Regions from separate parts of the Blautia producta genome, predicted to be linked through region 1. Evidence: riboswitches for the same ligand, from Rfam matches in the RefSeq annotation. Region 1 holds a riboswitch; the other holds the start of a gene.

What was found. Region 1 has a riboswitch for FMN ahead of BLCOC_RS23365 (ECF transporter S component). Riboswitches for the same ligand answer to the same signal wherever they lie in the genome.
Region 2: it holds a riboswitch for FMN, as region 1 does, so the genes downstream of both, BLCOC_RS12300 (ECF transporter S component) here and BLCOC_RS23365 (ECF transporter S component) in region 1, are expected to answer to the same signal.

Annotation. Positions count from the first base shown of each region.
Region 1 covers NZ_CP136422.1:5,185,287-5,193,508, forward strand. The annotation lists gene BLCOC_RS23350 (TrkH family potassium uptake protein) at 1-834, opposite strand, end outside; gene ytvI (sporulation integral membrane protein YtvI) at 1,032-2,189, opposite strand; gene BLCOC_RS23360 (NUDIX hydrolase) at 2,431-3,042, opposite strand; gene BLCOC_RS23365 (ECF transporter S component) at 3,045-3,683, opposite strand; FMN riboswitch at 3,868-3,986, opposite strand; gene BLCOC_RS23370 (cell surface protein) at 4,063-4,704, opposite strand; gene BLCOC_RS23375 (hypothetical protein) at 5,083-5,736, opposite strand; gene BLCOC_RS23380 (hypothetical protein) at 5,847-6,320, opposite strand; gene BLCOC_RS23385 (GlsB/YeaQ/YmgE family stress response membrane protein) at 6,495-6,728, opposite strand; gene BLCOC_RS23390 (alpha-glucuronidase family glycosyl hydrolase) at 7,049-8,222, opposite strand, start outside.
Region 2 covers NZ_CP136422.1:2,778,850-2,787,071, forward strand. The annotation lists gene BLCOC_RS12280 (DUF4832 domain-containing protein) at 1-1,033, shown strand, start outside; gene BLCOC_RS12285 (AraC family transcriptional regulator) at 1,044-2,591, opposite strand; gene BLCOC_RS12290 (hypothetical protein) at 2,690-3,646, opposite strand; gene BLCOC_RS12295 (hypothetical protein) at 4,545-4,982, shown strand; FMN riboswitch at 5,184-5,321, shown strand; gene BLCOC_RS12300 (ECF transporter S component) at 5,388-6,050, shown strand; gene BLCOC_RS12305 (pyridoxamine 5'-phosphate oxidase family protein) at 6,067-6,552, shown strand; gene BLCOC_RS12310 (enolase C-terminal domain-like protein) at 6,649-7,863, opposite strand.

The sequences.
Region 1 (8,222 bases):
TGGAGTCACCGCCTGGAAAAACGCACACAGCACCTGTTCTCCCAGACTCCTACCCTCCATGGAAGGTTTTCCCAATTCAAAAAAGAACATGAGAACAGCCCCTCCGAATATCAAAATGAAGGTTGCCATAAGCACCACTTTGGTGTGGAGCTTATAATTCTTATAATGCCATTTATGGATCTTGATGTCTGACCACACAAGAAATCCAAGACCGCCCACAATGATCAGAAGCATAATGGTAATACTCACCAGCGCATTTCCAGAAGCAGTCATAAGAGAGGATCCAGGTTCAAAATAGCCCATCAGATCTATTCCCGCATTACAGAAGGCAGAGATGGAATGGAACACGGAAAAATATATGCCTTTTCCCACTCCAAGTCTCGGGACAAAATAAAAGCTCAGCAAAATGGCCCCCATTCCCTCGAATAATACCGTTCCGCCGAACACAAACTTTGCCATGCGCACAATTCCGCCCACCTGCGGCGCCGCCATGGACTCCTGCATTAAAAGCCGCTGTGACAAACCAATCTTTCTTTTTGTGATAGTAAGCGCTGATATGGCGATGGTCATAAAGCCAATGCCGCCAATCTGTATCAGTAATAAAATAACGCTCTGGCCAAACGGAGACCAGAATGAATAGGTGTCATGCAGAACCAGTCCGGTGACACACGTTGCCGATGTGGCAGTAAACCAGGCATCCATAAATGGAGCTGCAGTCATCTGCCGGTTTGACACAGGCAGCATCAGCAGAAGCGTACCTGTAGTGATCACTGCTAGATACCCAAATACAATGAGTTTTGTTGTAGTCCAGTGATGTTTCTTTATTTCTGACATAAGAGTATTCCACCCTTTTTATTCTCTTGATGTGTTATCCTGTACCTACATATTCTAAATTCTTTTATATTAAAACGGCATAAAGTCATATGAAAGATGTATTAAGATAGCATAAAGATTTGTAACTCTTCAGTAAATGCATATACTTACCGAAACATTACCATGATTTGCTCTTTATGCTATCTTATCCTGTTCCCTTATTCTTTATTCTCTATCTGGTCATCGTCCCTTGACGTGCGGTAAAACCATTCCAAAAGGTCTTCCAGCGCTTCCTTTGCCGACTGAAGAGGCTTGTCAAACATTCCTGCTTTATAAAAATTGATCACAACTGCCCCTATGGGAACAGCAAGTATCATACCTATAACACTGCTGATACGGTATCCTGTATACATAAAGATCAGAGTAAGAAGAGGGTCCATACCAATGGAATCTCCCACCATTTTCGGCTCTATGATCCTTCTGACCAACTGCGTCACCAGATAAAGAATGATCAGACCCACTGCAAACTTTGTATCGCCGGACAGAAGTTTAAAGATGGCCCACGGAATAAGGGCTGTCCCGGTCCCGAAAAACGGAAGCATATCCAAAAAGGAAATAAGAAATGCAACCAAAACGGCAAAACTCACTTGCAGAAACAACAGCCCCACACAAAGTATCGCCCAGATAATAGCCATGATCTTGAACTGTGCCTTAAAATAACCGCCGAATACCTTTTTAAAGCTGTCTGAGAGCAGCTTCCATTTTTCCTGGATGATCTGCGGTGTGTTATTCCGCCCAAACTCCAGGATTCCATCCCGGTCCGCAATGAAAAAATATGCAGATAATATTGTAAAAATAATAGAGATCAGCACATTGGGAAGATGCTTTGCCATGTCTCCCGCATAACCCACTGTCCACTCACTGATATTTCCCACCAGTTTTCCTATCCGTTCTCCTAGGTCATCCTGTACATTATTGATAGAAGTCTGTACATTTTCCGGAAGCTGTTTCATGAACTTATTCAGATTGTGCTCAACCTCCTGGAAATCCTCCCGGAATCCGCTGTATATATCCGGCGCCTGATCGATCAGTGCGCTGGTCTCTTCCACTGCTTTTGCCCCTATAAAATATCCTGCCGCGATTATGGCAGCTAGAACTGCTATAATGATCAGCATAGATGTGTGCTTTCTGGCTATTTTCATCCTCTTTTCAACCATTCTCACCAGAGGGCTTGCGATCATGGCAATGATCCACCCAATGACAAAAGGCATAAAAAACCTGAGGAATCTGATTCCCAAAAAAATGGCCAGAACAACGCCCAAAACTGTAAACAATGCCGCTAGAGTACCCTTTACATACTTTTTCCACTTCTTCATATATAAATATCTCCCATGCCTGCCTGTTTTGACTGCCATCAATGCAATCTGACAACAGCCGGGGCAGATTTTCCTGCACCGGCTGCTTTAAGTATACTCTTTCATCCGCATGGGATACAATGCCTATCCCGTTAATTTTTTATGAAAAATTTGCGAACTATATCTGATCAGTAATTATGTCTGTGTTGGGGGTTCAGAATGCCGGCATATAAAAATGACAGAATCTATAACCTGGCAATTGTTATATTTCCTTCAGAAAAGCAAATGGCTCATCATCATGAAGAAAGTGCATCAGCATATATGCTGTCATGATCGCCACATTCTCTTCCCGCAGTATTCTCCTGACTTCTTCCCTGTCTGCCAGTACAATCTCAAGCTCCTCTGAGTCCTCCAGTCCATCTCGGGACGCCTGACCGGAAGCGTAGCCATATACACTGGCGCAGGACTCATCTGTCATCCCAATGGTGGTGAAATACGGCTTTTCATATGCCGGATCCACCTGGAGCGGCGACAGAGTTAGACCTGTTTCCTCTTTCATTTCCCTGATTCCGGCCTCTTTATAATCTTCACCTGGCTCTACCAAGCCTGCCGGAAATTCATAGATATAGCTGTCGATGGCGTACCGGTACTGACGCACCAATACGACCCTGTCTTTCTTCTCCCCGTAAAGGCTGTAGATAATGACTCCGTCGGGGGTGTTTTTTCTTGTTTTTATCTTCAGGTCATTTTCGGTCTTTGCCCGTGACGCCACGTAGTAATGGCCTTTTCTTCCTGTCTTGCTCTCCACATCTAAATGGTAGAGATTCACATGTGGGTTCTCTGTAAGCGGCGTCACTTTTTTTATCTCCGGCATTATTATTCTCCTCGCAGTAATACTCTGATTCTTTTATAAATAAGCAGTGTGACGGCAGAGATGATACATCCCTTCACCAGATTAAAGGGTGCCACTGCCAGCACCACAAAGGTAAACAGGTTATTGATAGCGGGATGGATCGATGTTCCCATCTGGATAAACGCGCTCACCGGCATTCCAAATGCTGCCCCATATGCGGGAAGCAGGATAAATGCGTTCACAACACAACCCACAACAGCCATTGTGATGGTTCCTATGACCATACCGATCACAGCATACATTTTGTTCCTGCGGTATTTATAGAAAAATGCTGCCGGGACAATGAAGGAGCATCCTATCAGGAAATTGGCGATCTCTCCCACACCCGCTGTGGCAGAACCGTGGATGACTGCATACAACAGTACCTTTAAAAGCTCGATCATAATACCCGCTGCCGGCCCCATGGCAAACGCGCCGACCAGTACAGGCACTTCGGAGAAGTCCATCTGGTAGAAGGGCGGTGCGATCACCGGGATGGGAAATTCAATCATCATCAATACTGTGGCCACTGCTCCAAGCATGGCTACCTGTGCCAGTGTCCTGATCTTAGAACGGTTCTGTGCGCCCGCAGGCCTTTTGTTTACAATTGCTTCATTACTCATTTTCATTCTCTCCTTTTTATGATGGTTTCATAAAAGGAAATTCTTCTTTTTCTGTCATAAGCACGCAGCGTCTTCCTGGCAGTATCACAGGAAAATTCTGAAACCATTCCTGAAACCGCAAAAATGAAACTACGAAAAAATGCCCTGATAATCAGGGCATGGATGAAATCTGCATTATGACATACATTTTCTTCTCTCATCCAGACTTTAACTGTCGGTACCGGAATCACACCGGTTCAGCCATTTACATGGGTCGCGGACTATACCGCCGGTAGGGAGTTGCACCCTGCCCCGAAGAATTTCTTTTTATTCTAATAGAAATTATAGCGCATTTGACTATATTTTTCAAGGGTTTTTGTGGATATTGTATATAAATATATTAGTTTGAGGTAGAAATATCATCATTTGAGATTGACCTATTTCTCTGGGTTATAATTGGGTTGTCAACCCCATCTATTACCTGCTCTAATATACTTTCATGATCTTGGTTTTCTTCTTGGATAAATCTTGTTGTAGCCTTTGTCTGACTCACATTCTCTATCGGAATGGTCGAGTTCGGGCCAGATACTAAGTTGCTCCCATCATCTTGAGCGTAAATATAAAAAACATATGAGCCACCAATAGAAGGAAGGATGTCATTCTCATAAAGTATATACATATCTCCATTTTTCGTTACCCCACCTACTTTTGTTATTGTTATCGGTGATTCCTGTGTTAGTTCTCCTTTTAAATTGTTTAATACCTCAACACTATAATCTGTATATGGTATTGTATCCTCTCGTTCTGTCCCATCTTCATTTTCTAATATTACAGGCCATTTGTAATTGGTAGTTAATTCATCTATTATCTTACCAATTATAACATAATCCGCGTCACCAGCCAGTTCAGAATAAGAATCAACATCAATAGAATATGAGCCCTCTAGTGTAGTAACTTTAATGCTATCCGATTTTGTTTGCTTACCACATCCAGATAGAAGAAAACAAACAATTACTCCTGTCAATAAGATTTTATTTTTCATAATTTTCCCCTTTTCTTAATATGTTTCATAAACTTCATCATATGAATGCTTATCATTTGAGGCTAATATAACGACATCACTTAAGAGAGGGTGATACCCATGAATACCATAGAAGTGCTAACGCTTTTGCTGGTAGTATTTGCGGCTCTGTCTTACATAGACAATCATATTAATAAAAAGAAATAGCATCCCCACCGCCTAAAGTTTGGATGCTATTCTTCATAGTCATTATTAACTGAGGGCAATCGGAAATTCAATTCCGATAACCTTTCTAAGTAAATTATATACTAGAGCTGCTTGTTTTGCAAGTGGCTCTTTTTACTTTCCACTTCATTCTTTTACCTCCTGAGTTTTGAAGCCAGACATTGCTAAAATACCTCATTGCTTTTGGATATTTTCTTCTTCTACCAAGGATTTCTCTATATCTGTCCTTTTATATGCCCATTTTTCCTCCAGCGCACCCAAAGCAATTTGTTCCTCGGTAAAATCCCCCGCAAATTCTTCTTTTAAGCTGCTCATATATTTTTCAATGGTCATACTTTTCCGGGTTACTTCCCTCATGGCATCTTCATAATTTTGTGCACCGCCGTAGGATTCATAAAGGGCATCAACTTCTCCTTCCTTCTTCATCAGCTCATAAGTTTCTATATTAAATGCTATTGCTCTGTCCAGTTCTTCATCTGAGACTAAAAAACCATTTTGGGCTGCAACATAATATAATGTTTTAAATTTACAGATAAAATCAAACACATCCCCTTCCGGAACGTTAGAACTTGTCAGCTTGAAAACCTCAGTCTGCCATTCCAATTCCTCATCTGTAATAACAATATGTTCACCCTTTGCATATATATCCTCACCTGCAGTCTTTCGTTTGTCATTCTTTAGATATGGATTCTTTTTTGTAAGCTTTTCAAATGCCTTTGTTTCATCAAAATTTTGGCCAACATCGGCATTCTTATTATAGAACAAAATCCCCCCACCGACAGCTAGAAGGCACAATACAGCAATTAATATTCTATTTTTCTTTTTCATAACAACGCCTTCTCTTATTGTCAAAATATATTCTATATATACTGTTATTTTTGTAAAGCATTTTTACACCAATAGATATCGCACCACTATAATAGGGCGGTTATTAGATTCTATTCATGAGGCATTATATATGCGCCATCATAGCTTACCAATCTATCTTTGGCCGGAATACTTAGACTGACTGCATATTCACAAGTACAATCCGAGCCAGAAATCACAAATTCATTCAGACCTTTTGACAACTCAATTGTAATATCACCGGAATCCTCGTCACTTACAGCATCTTCTTTCAACAGTAGGAATTTTCTCCAATCTTGAAATATTTCTAGCTTATTTTTATCTTTGCTGTAAACAATATTCAACTTTCCCGGCGTATCTTCACTGACTTCAACTGCCAGCAAAACACCATAAGAGTCATGTACTTTCACTTTGCCTTTAGATATAATAATATTATCTTTTTGCTTTATTTCTGATGTTTCAAATGATGTAGTCTTTATTTGAATAGGCCAATCAGTATACGCACAGCCGGATAACATACTTGCAGTCAGAAACAATAAAATATAACCTTTTATTTTTTTCACCATGTCCCCCCCTGACTTCATATTTAACAATTTACCAGGCGCTGTGCTTTATTGCAAAAATCAGTGCAGCGCTTTAAAAACCGCATCGGATTTTGCAGCATTCCATTTAATTATATATATTAATTGTTGGCAGATATGGTCATTTGACACAGACCTGCCGCTCAGCAGCACTTCCTATTATTTAAAAATTTTCTTCGCAACAAACAAGAAAATACATGCGCCAAAAACAGACACTATAATATTAGCCAGAAAGCCATTTGCATGAAATCCAACGATTGAAATAACGGCGCTGCCCACAAAGGAGCCGACGATTCCCGTGGCAATGGTTTTAATGAATCCTCCCTTTTTTACGTCCATAATTCTGCCGGCTATCCAGCCGGAAACTATACCTATAATTAATGATGTAAGCATTTTATCCTCCTGCTATTATTCCTTTTATGGTACCGCTCTAACTGCTCAATACCTGAATATTACTTTATACCATATTTCCTTACACTATATTCTTTAATCTTGATAACAATATTGTACCATAATAAAAATAATGTTTCATCAGGAACTTATTATTATTTATTATTCATCGTGTAACAGCAATTATATAATACATAATAGGTATTACTTATTATGTATTACTCATTGTGTATGACTCATTATACATAACTCATGATACATAACTCACAACGCAAATTCCCCTGCCTGAAACATTGCTGTTATCAGGCAGGGGAATCTATTCATTAAAAAATATCTCTTCCCTTTTCATCCGGGATCATAGATTTTCTATAAAAGAAACTGTTGATCACATCGCACCACTCCCGGCTGTTTTCAGCCTGGCGCGCAAAGCGTTCTTTAACTCTTTTGAAAATGTGCTGTGGAATTTTATCTTCCAGTGAATCCCAGTCTCTCTGCATCTTTTGAACATCTGCATATCCCTCAAAATGACTGTCATATATATGCTGGATCAATGTTTTCCCGGAGTGCAGCCGGTGTGTGTAGGGTACACGATGGAAAAACAGCAGCAGATTTTCAGGACAGCTCTCTGCATCTCTGTACAGGGCTGCATTTTTCTCAAAATACTGTTCACTGTATCCGGTACCTTTGTCGCTTCTATCAACACCTACTGCCAGATGATCCGCTCTGTGGTAGGTGCCCCATTTGGAATATTCGTATCCTTCAGGATTGGGTCCGTAGTGGTGTGCAGGGTTCACCATAAAACCGATTCCCAGAGGCGCTGTATATCTTTCATAAACTTCCCTGGAACGAAGAAGAATGTCTGAGACAACTGCCATCACCCCGCTGTCTCTGCTGATCTGCAGGGCAATCCACTCCTGCACAATTTCCTCTGCTGATGTCTGAGGATTCCAGGCCAGGCGTCCGAATCCATATAAGTTGGCGCCCGCAAGATCATGTCCTGTCCAGTTGGCATCCTTTCCTGTATTGGCAACTGCTGCCATGCCGCATTTTACCTGACCAAATGTTCTGCCGGAGATTATATCCGCAACCGTATCTTCGGGTTTTCCACAGCCTGTAGAAAAATCCAGCACTTCTTTCCACATAGGAACAAGGTAACACACATCAATCTGCTGCCCGGTGTATTCCTGGGCTATCTGCACCTCCAACATCTGGTTGGTGTGCTGCAGTCCGCCGAAAAGGGGATGAACCGGTTCCCTTACCTGAAAATCAATAGGTCCGTTTTTAATCTGAAGGATCACATTGTCATCAAATTTTCCGTCCAGGGGCATAAAATTGTCATATCCGGCACGCGCCCGGTCCGTCCTGCGGTCCCGCCAGTCCTGCTGACAATTGTACACAAAACATCTCCAGATAATCGTTCCTCCGTAAGGCTTTACCGCCCGGGCCAGCATGTTGGCGCCGTCTGCATGGTTCCTGCCATATGCGAAAGGACCGGGA
Region 2 (8,222 bases), 2.4 Mb from region 1:
ATTGGAGCAGGCGCTTCTGGCAGCAGAGGAGGCTGGGGTTTCTGTGATCTTCAGGGCGGCATACGATTGGAAGGGAGAATATGAGGATCCTCCCCGCAGCCATATACTGTCACACACCGGAGAGATCTGCGGGGTATTAAACAGACATGCACAGCAGATCATGGGCGTGCAGGCCGGCTTTTTAGGGCCCTGGGGAGAATGGCATGCTACAGACTATGTGGAATACGACACAAAAGAAAAACCATTTCAGATAGAATTTCTGGAACATCTGCTGGAGAATCTGGATGTACGTATTCCTGTCGGGGTGAGAAAGCCCCAGTTTATCCGGCAAGCTTTAAAATATGATCTCAAAACAGACCGTCTGGGAATTTATAATGACGGCCTGTTCGGATCGGATACAGACCTGGGCACTTACAAAGACGGAGAGAAGGACAGGAGAGAAAGTCTTGAATTTCTTGAGAAGACAGTCTCCACTTCCTTTAACGGCGGGGAAATGCCTTATGTTTCGGAGGTTTCGGATGTAAATAATGCGGTAAAAGAGCTTTCTATGATGCATGCCTCATATTTAAACGGCTATGCGGACCAGGCAGTTATCAGCCAATGGAAAGAACAGACCTTTGAAGATATGTCAGGTTATGATTATATTACGTCACACCTGGGATACCGAATATGGGTAGAGAAAGTTCGTTTCCCGCAGAAATTGAAAAAAGGAAAGGAAGTTACCGTGGAAGGGACAGTGAAAAACAGTGGTTTTTCTTATATTCCCTCTGATATGGAGGCTTTTCTGAAGATTCAGTCAGAAGATTCCCAACAGATACTTCCTCTTTCTTTTTCAGCAGACGCCAAAGACAAAGGGGAATTTTACGTGGATTTTGTGCCGGATGGCCGCTTTGGAAAGGATGAGAAGACAGAAGAGCTTGATATTTATATCATGTTCGGACTGCCCGGAACAGAGAAAATAGAACCTGTCAGACTGGCAAATGAAGGGTATTTCACAGAAGGCGGATGGTTTTTAATAGGAGATGACAGGTAAGGGGCAGTTGTCACATTACCCCTTTCCTGCATTGTACAGGCGTCACGCCGGTATAGACTTTGAACATTTTAGAAAACTGACGATAGTCATCATATCCGACAGCTATGGCAATGGAACTGACAGACTCATCGGTGGTGAGCAGAAGCTGCTTTGCCTGCTGCATGCGGCGCATAGTCAGATAGTGTTTTATACTGACACCTGTTTCTGCCTTAAAACACTGGCTCAGATAGGACGGGCTTACGTTGAGGCGTTTGGCAATATCGCTTACAGACAGGGGCTGCGTATAGTGTTCTTCTATATGCCGGAGAACCTGGCGGACCACCCTGTTGCTGATATTATGTGTCTTTACCTGCTGTTTTGCCAGGGTGTTGATACAGTCCAGCACGCGGGCATAGCTTTCCTCTATGGTGCCTAATTGTGTGGTCAGTACAAGCCAGGGGCTGTCAATGGTCTCCATCAGCAGTTTGACAGACAGTTCGTCTTTCAGGGACTTCAGAATGGATTCGCTTACCAGATAATACAGCTTATAACTCATACTGGGTTTGACGATCTTGAGATAAAGATGCCGGATCAGTTTAGGAAGCTCCTCATTGCTGATATCAAAACTGAGATAATGTTCAATGGCGTCAATGGTGTTCTGGATCTCATCTCTGCTGAACCAGCGCTGATGGGTCTTGATATAATCATTGGAGATGGCGACTGCCTCCCGGCAGAAAAAACGGTAGGCACAGGTCCTTTTAAAATCCTGATGTCCCCGGCTGATATCCTCCGGTCCCTGCAGCAGGTCACTGATAAAACAGTTGGAGGAGATTTGTCCGGCGGCTTTTGAAAATTCCAGTGCCAGATGGTCTGCCTGCTGCCGCCTTGTACGGGCGCAGGAAGGGCGGGAAGCATTCACAAGGATATAGGCAAAGGAGATATCTGAAAAGATGATTTCTCCTCCCTGGTTTTCTTCCAGTATCAGCAGGAAATCCTCCAGACGCAGTGCATGAAGGAAATAATGGATCGATTTGTTTACCGGGTAATCCACCAGTGCGGTTTTGTCAAGCTCCCACATAAACAGATAAAAATCCGATGAATGAATGTGCAGATCATATTGTTTTCTGGAGCTTTCAAATTCTTCCTCGGTAACACCGTACAGCATCATTTTCATGGCTTCCCTTCGCTCCAAATGACGGAAGGCGTCCGGAAAACGATTCTTCCAGCTCTGATGGGGATATTGCAGTGACACCACATGTTTTCCTTCGGCTGCGGTGAGGAAAAAATCATGGAGCCTGTTGTCCCGCTGTGTGGTTTCTACAAAGCAGCAGACACCGTTCTCGTGGAGTTCAAACAACAGAAAAAGGCGCGCAGTACATGCATGATAGATGGCAGCCAGGCAGTCCTGAATGCGGGATGCCGGCCTTTGGATCATCAGGATCACCGCAACCGGAGAAAAGCTCAGAGTTTCATCCACAGATGGAAGCCTGTCTGTATACAGTACATGATGTCCATGTTGGTTTCCGGCCCGGATAAAGCCGGGCTTCATGTCAGCATTTCCAAAAACTAAGATTTTCATATATCGGTTTGCCGCCTCCCTTTTGTCCTCTGGATCTTAAATGATAAAACGGCCGGAACCTAGGAATCCTTTTCCTTGTTCCGGCCGTTTTCAACTGCTTATTTTATAAGATGGCCGCGCACATAACATTTATGTTTGGAAAGAATGGCTTCCGCTTCCGTCTCTGCTTTTTTTGGGTCAGCCGCGTATAGGGCGTACAGCTCTTCAATGGCCCGAAGCCCGAAACCTTCACAGTTATAATCAAAGAGTACGGCTTTGTCAGGGGCTGTGATCTCGCCTGAGAGGTGGGTGGGAATATGCAGCACGTCACGCTCCTTGGCAGTAAACGGCTCCATGCCGTCTATGCGTACCTCCACAGAACCTTCCTGAACAATGAAAAGACTGTAGAAGGGATTTTGGGCACTCCAGCTTAACTGGAAACCAGGCTCCATACAGAGCTGCCAGATTTCTTTGTGTCCCTTTGTCTCCCAGCGTGCAACCTTCTGCCGCAGTTCGCATCCCTCAAATTTATAGATACACAGACCACTGTTGTAGGGACGAATCTGATAAATCTGCTCTTTGGGAACTGTCTCTGTGACAGGGGTATAAGTATAGTAGAGACTGTCAGTGCTCTGGCCGTCTTTTGCCATGTCGAATTCAGTTTTATTATATTCTTTAAAACGCAGGTTGGCAATACAATCTTCGCCCATCTGGGTTTCCTGGAACAGCTCCCGCCATATGGTTCCCGCGTCGATCCAGGTGAATTTGTGTGGGGTATAGGCTGCCAGATGGACAATGTCGCCTTTGGTGCAAACAGCTTTTTTGCCGCAGATCTCGGTCAGTACAGAACCGCCGTCCACAAGAAAGGTTTCTACACCGCGGGTATGTTCATGATAACACATCTCATGGTTGGGATCCACGTAAACCGTGTCCAGCAATTCGTTGTGCTGGTAAGGCCCGTATGGTTCGATCAGGTATTTGGAATAAGTCTTTTTTCCACCGTAGTATTCGTCAAAGTCCATGAGCCAGGTCTTTTCCGGGTCAATGTGAATGGGGTGAAGGGTATACTTTGTCATAATGTGTCCTCCTTGATCTTTTCTTTTGCCGGTTACAATCATGCGGATGACAGAGATCCACTGATCATTTATTGTTATATTATAGCAGGGAATGTTTTCTTTTCGGTATCTTTATTTTGGTAAAATGTGTGCTTTTTATCGTAAGATATACCGTTGCAGGAAAAGGAGAATGGCTTACAAAAGCTTATACTTATGGGGATAAATGCGCATACGTAAAAAATATTTTGCTTAAAGTGTGGTTTTTTTTAAAGTACAGTCAGCGGCCTTTTTTTGGCAGTACCGGTTTTACTGAAATCCGGCAGTAAGTGTTTTCCTGCGCAAAACGTCTTCCGGCACAGCGGCCTGCGGACAGTAACCGAAGTTAAACTTTCCGGAATTCTTTCAGAGCTGCCATTGCCTGACAGAAAGAGATTATGGTATATTTAGTATAGAGGTTAAGCAGAGCAGGCAGCGCTGTAATACAATAAAGTTTTGTGTGTTTTACAGGGGAGAAGTACCGGGAGAAGAATCGTGATTTCCCAAAAGCCGTGGAAGTGGCAGCGCAGGATTTAAAAAGGCAGAAGTAAGCGAGTCATCCTTGGGAGGAGGGGGATCATACCGGAAATATAGAGAAAATTCCTGCAGGCCTTGAACAAATGTGGGATAGCGCATCTTGCATTTGAAGTAGACGATGTTGAAAAGACATTGCTGCTATTGCTTGAAAAAGGCGGTAAACAGATTGGAGAACTGGTAAAGGCAGAATATGAAGGCGGTCTTTGTATATGCGGCTGATTGTGAAGGAAATATTATTGAGATACAAAGCTGGTCGGAATAGATCATGAAATCCTATGATTTCAATGTTATAAATTCCGGCTTTTAAGGTGAACAAATTTGAGCTTGAAAAGGAGCGAAAAGTAAAATGTGTGAAGAATGTTACTCTGATGAAAATAGAGCTACTCCATTATTAAATCCCTTGGACTGTTTAGAAAACCACACGCAGTATATATGTGGAACCTGTGGCCGCTGCATTTGTATTGAACATGATAAAAATAGAGGATTACAAAGGTGGAATTTTCCGTTCAGGTCGTTAGAAATTGCAAAACTCTATTTACGAACGGCTGACTATACAACAAAAAAGCCGTGTGGTATTTATGAAATAGAAAATAGCAAAGGCAGAGTATCCTATAAAATATTTGCGGATGATGAGGAGTTGCATATTTTCCTGAAAAAAAATAAAGATAAGAAATGCAGACAAATATCCCCGGTCTTTACAGTTGGAGAATATAAAGAATATCCACATACAGAAGTACGGAAATTAACTGCTGATGAAATAAAAGGATATATGAGTGAACGCTGAATTTCAGCTTGTTAAAAATTTGAAGCTGTTGAGGTGACACTAAAGACAGTACGGAAGGGTTGATCTGGATGCTCTTTTCAAGGCATTGGATCATGCACGTTGAGGCAATCTCATATTTTTGTTTACATATGGAAAAGTATGGTATATAATCAAAGACAACAGACGATGTTTACTACATTTCTGATTTCAAAAAATGAATATTGAAGTCTTTGTGGCAGGGTGCAAGTCCCTACCGATGGTATAGTCCATGACCCGCTTTGGCGGCTGAGCTGGTGACTCCTTGATCGAAAAAGGGGAATTCCAGCACCGACGGTATAGTCCGGATGAGAAAAGACATTTTCTGTGAAACTACGCCCGGAGCATATCTTATGTCCCGGGCTCATTTTTTTGAAGGAGGATACGACAATGGACCAGACAAACGAAACAACCAATGCAGCTTTTGACCATGGAATGAGGGCCGTAACCGGTACGAAAATGCGGGTGAAGAAGACAGCATTTATCGGCCTTATGGGGGCAGTGAGCGCTGTTCTCATGCTTTTCAGATTTCCGCTTCCTTTTATGCCGCCCTTTATGTCCTTTGACTTGTCGGGATTGATGGAGATGCTGGGCGGGTTTATGTTCGGCCCGGGTGCGGCACTCATGATCATTGTGGTAAAGATACTGCTGCAGCTTGTCATGCAGGGCAGCTTTTCTCTGGGAACCGGCGAGCTGCAGAATTTTATCCTGAGCTTCTGCTATGTTATGCCGGCGCTGCTGATCTATCACAGGCATAAGACAAAGAAGACGGCATTAGCCGGCATGGGTGTCAGCACGGTACTGGTGGGAATTGTGGCAATTTTTACAAATCTGTACCTGATCATTCCGTTTTATGTGCGTCTGTTTGGCATGACTATGGATGAGATCATATCCATGTGCAGTGCTGTGAATCCGGCTATGAAAAATGCCTTTTCCATGGCAGTTTTAGGAATCCTGCCCTTCAATCTGATCAAGTATGGAGTGACGTCAGTTTTGACATTTCTGTTGTACAAAAGATTGAGCAGGGTGATCAGGAGTATTGTAGAAAAATAAAGGGGGATAAACAAAAATGAAATTTACAATGGACAAATCTATCAGCTATGAGGACGCTGTAGGACGTATGTTTGAAATGCTGGGAAACAGTAAGATCATGGCACTGGCGTCCAGCCTCGACGACTATGTTATGGTGAGGAATGTGAGCTGCCTTTTTTACGATGATAAGATCTATTTTAAAACAGATAAGAATTTCAGAAAGACGAAACAGCTTCTGGAAAATCCCAATGTAGCTCTGTGCTGGAGCGGCGTCCAGGTAGAGGGAACAGCCTTGAACAAAGGACTTGTTGTGGAAGAACCAGGAAGAAGATTTGAAGAGGGATACAAAAAATATCTGTGGGAGAGCTACAACAAATACAGCCACGAGGATACAGAAATCCTTATAGAAGTGTCACCGAGATATGTGGAGATCTGGGATACAAGTGAAGACGGATATGCGTATCAGCTTTTTATTGACTTTGATAAAAAGTCTGTAGAGGTGAAACCATACGATAAGAAATAAAGATTAAAGGTAACTATTAAGTTACTGAGCCACTGCCTTATGGGTATCATAAAGTACCGGACTTTGTGATACCCATAACTGCTTTTGAGATATACTTTACGGGCGGACAGCAGTACCGTCCGGCAGGCGTGAGAAAAGCCAGCCAAAGTCCATGTCTGTATAAGGGAATTTAGCCGCTTCCTTCTCATCAAAATCAATTCCGATCCCGGGACGGTCACTTAAGCAGGCATACCCGTTTATGACTTCCGGACATCCGGGGAAAATTGCTTTTTCAGCCTCGTTAAAACCACTGAACTCCTGGATGCCGAAGTTTGTACATGCCAGATCCAGATGCATCTGTGCAGTCATTCCCACAGGTGACAGGTCGTTAGGCCCGTGCCAGGCAGTGCGCACACCATAGGCTTCGCAGAAATGCGCCAGCTTTTTGGCCGGAGTAAGACCTCCGATATCACTGACATGAACACGTATAAAGTCGATCCACTGGTTTTGTACAAGAGTCTTCCACTCCACAGGATTGGTGAAAAGCTCTCCCATTGCCAGAGGGATAGTGGTCTGTTCCCGTATGATCTTAAAATAATCGGCCTGTTCGGGCGGAAGCGCGTCCTCCAGGAAAAATAATTTGTAGGGTTCCAGATCTTTGGCAAGGCATAGAGTATCTGCCAGAGGCAGCCTTTCATGTACATCATGCATGATTTCCAGGTCCCATCCGAAGTCTTTTCTGATCTGTTCAAACATTTTTACAACGCTCTGCATATAAAGTTTTGGATGGTAATAAGCACCTGACGGGGCATTTTCAGGCCGGGTTATGGTCTGCATACTGCCGCCTGCATTGCCTCCGTACAGACCCAGATGGCATCGGATGTAACGGTAGCCCTGTTCCATATATTCATGGATCTTATCCTCCACCTGTTCCATGGTGGTTCCGTCCGCATGGCGGTATACAGCGATTCCCTCCCGGCACTTGCCGCCGAACAGACTGTAGAGGGGCATGTTGGCAAGCTTGCCTTTTATGTCCCAGAGTGCCTCGTCAACACCGGAGAGTGCATTGTTGAGTACCGGACCGCCGCGCCAGTAGGAACTGCCCATCATGGACTGCCAGATGTCTTCAATATTGTGGACCGACTTGCCAAGCAGCATGGGTTTTAAATATTCTTCCACAGCAGTGACAACTGTTTTACATCTCCAGGTGAATGTGGCACAGCCGATACCGTATAATTCCGGTTCTGAGGTTTCCACTTTGACAACTACCAGATTGATATTCTGCGGCGCTGTGATAAAGGTTTTAATATCCCGAATTGTGATTTCTTTCATGATGACCTCCGTATTTTTAATGCCCTGCCGGACTGTTAGGTGATGCTATGATTTTTAATGTTTGACAGGTGCATTTTTTAAGCTGCTGCTAAAAGCACACTTAAGAGTGTGTTTCGCAGTCTGTGCAGCAGTAAATATTACATTATAATATATAACATTTTTGGTGAATCAATAGTGATTATTATTTGGTGAAAAATCACCATTTTTTTGTCAGATATTTTCAAAAAATCAAAAAAGAGATATACTGAAGCGTAAAAGCAGCGGCAGCTATAAAAGCAGCGACAGCTATAAAAGCAGCGACAGCTATAAAAGCGGTGAGCGGTGAACTGTTACAAATAGTAAATAATAAAAACAGCCGG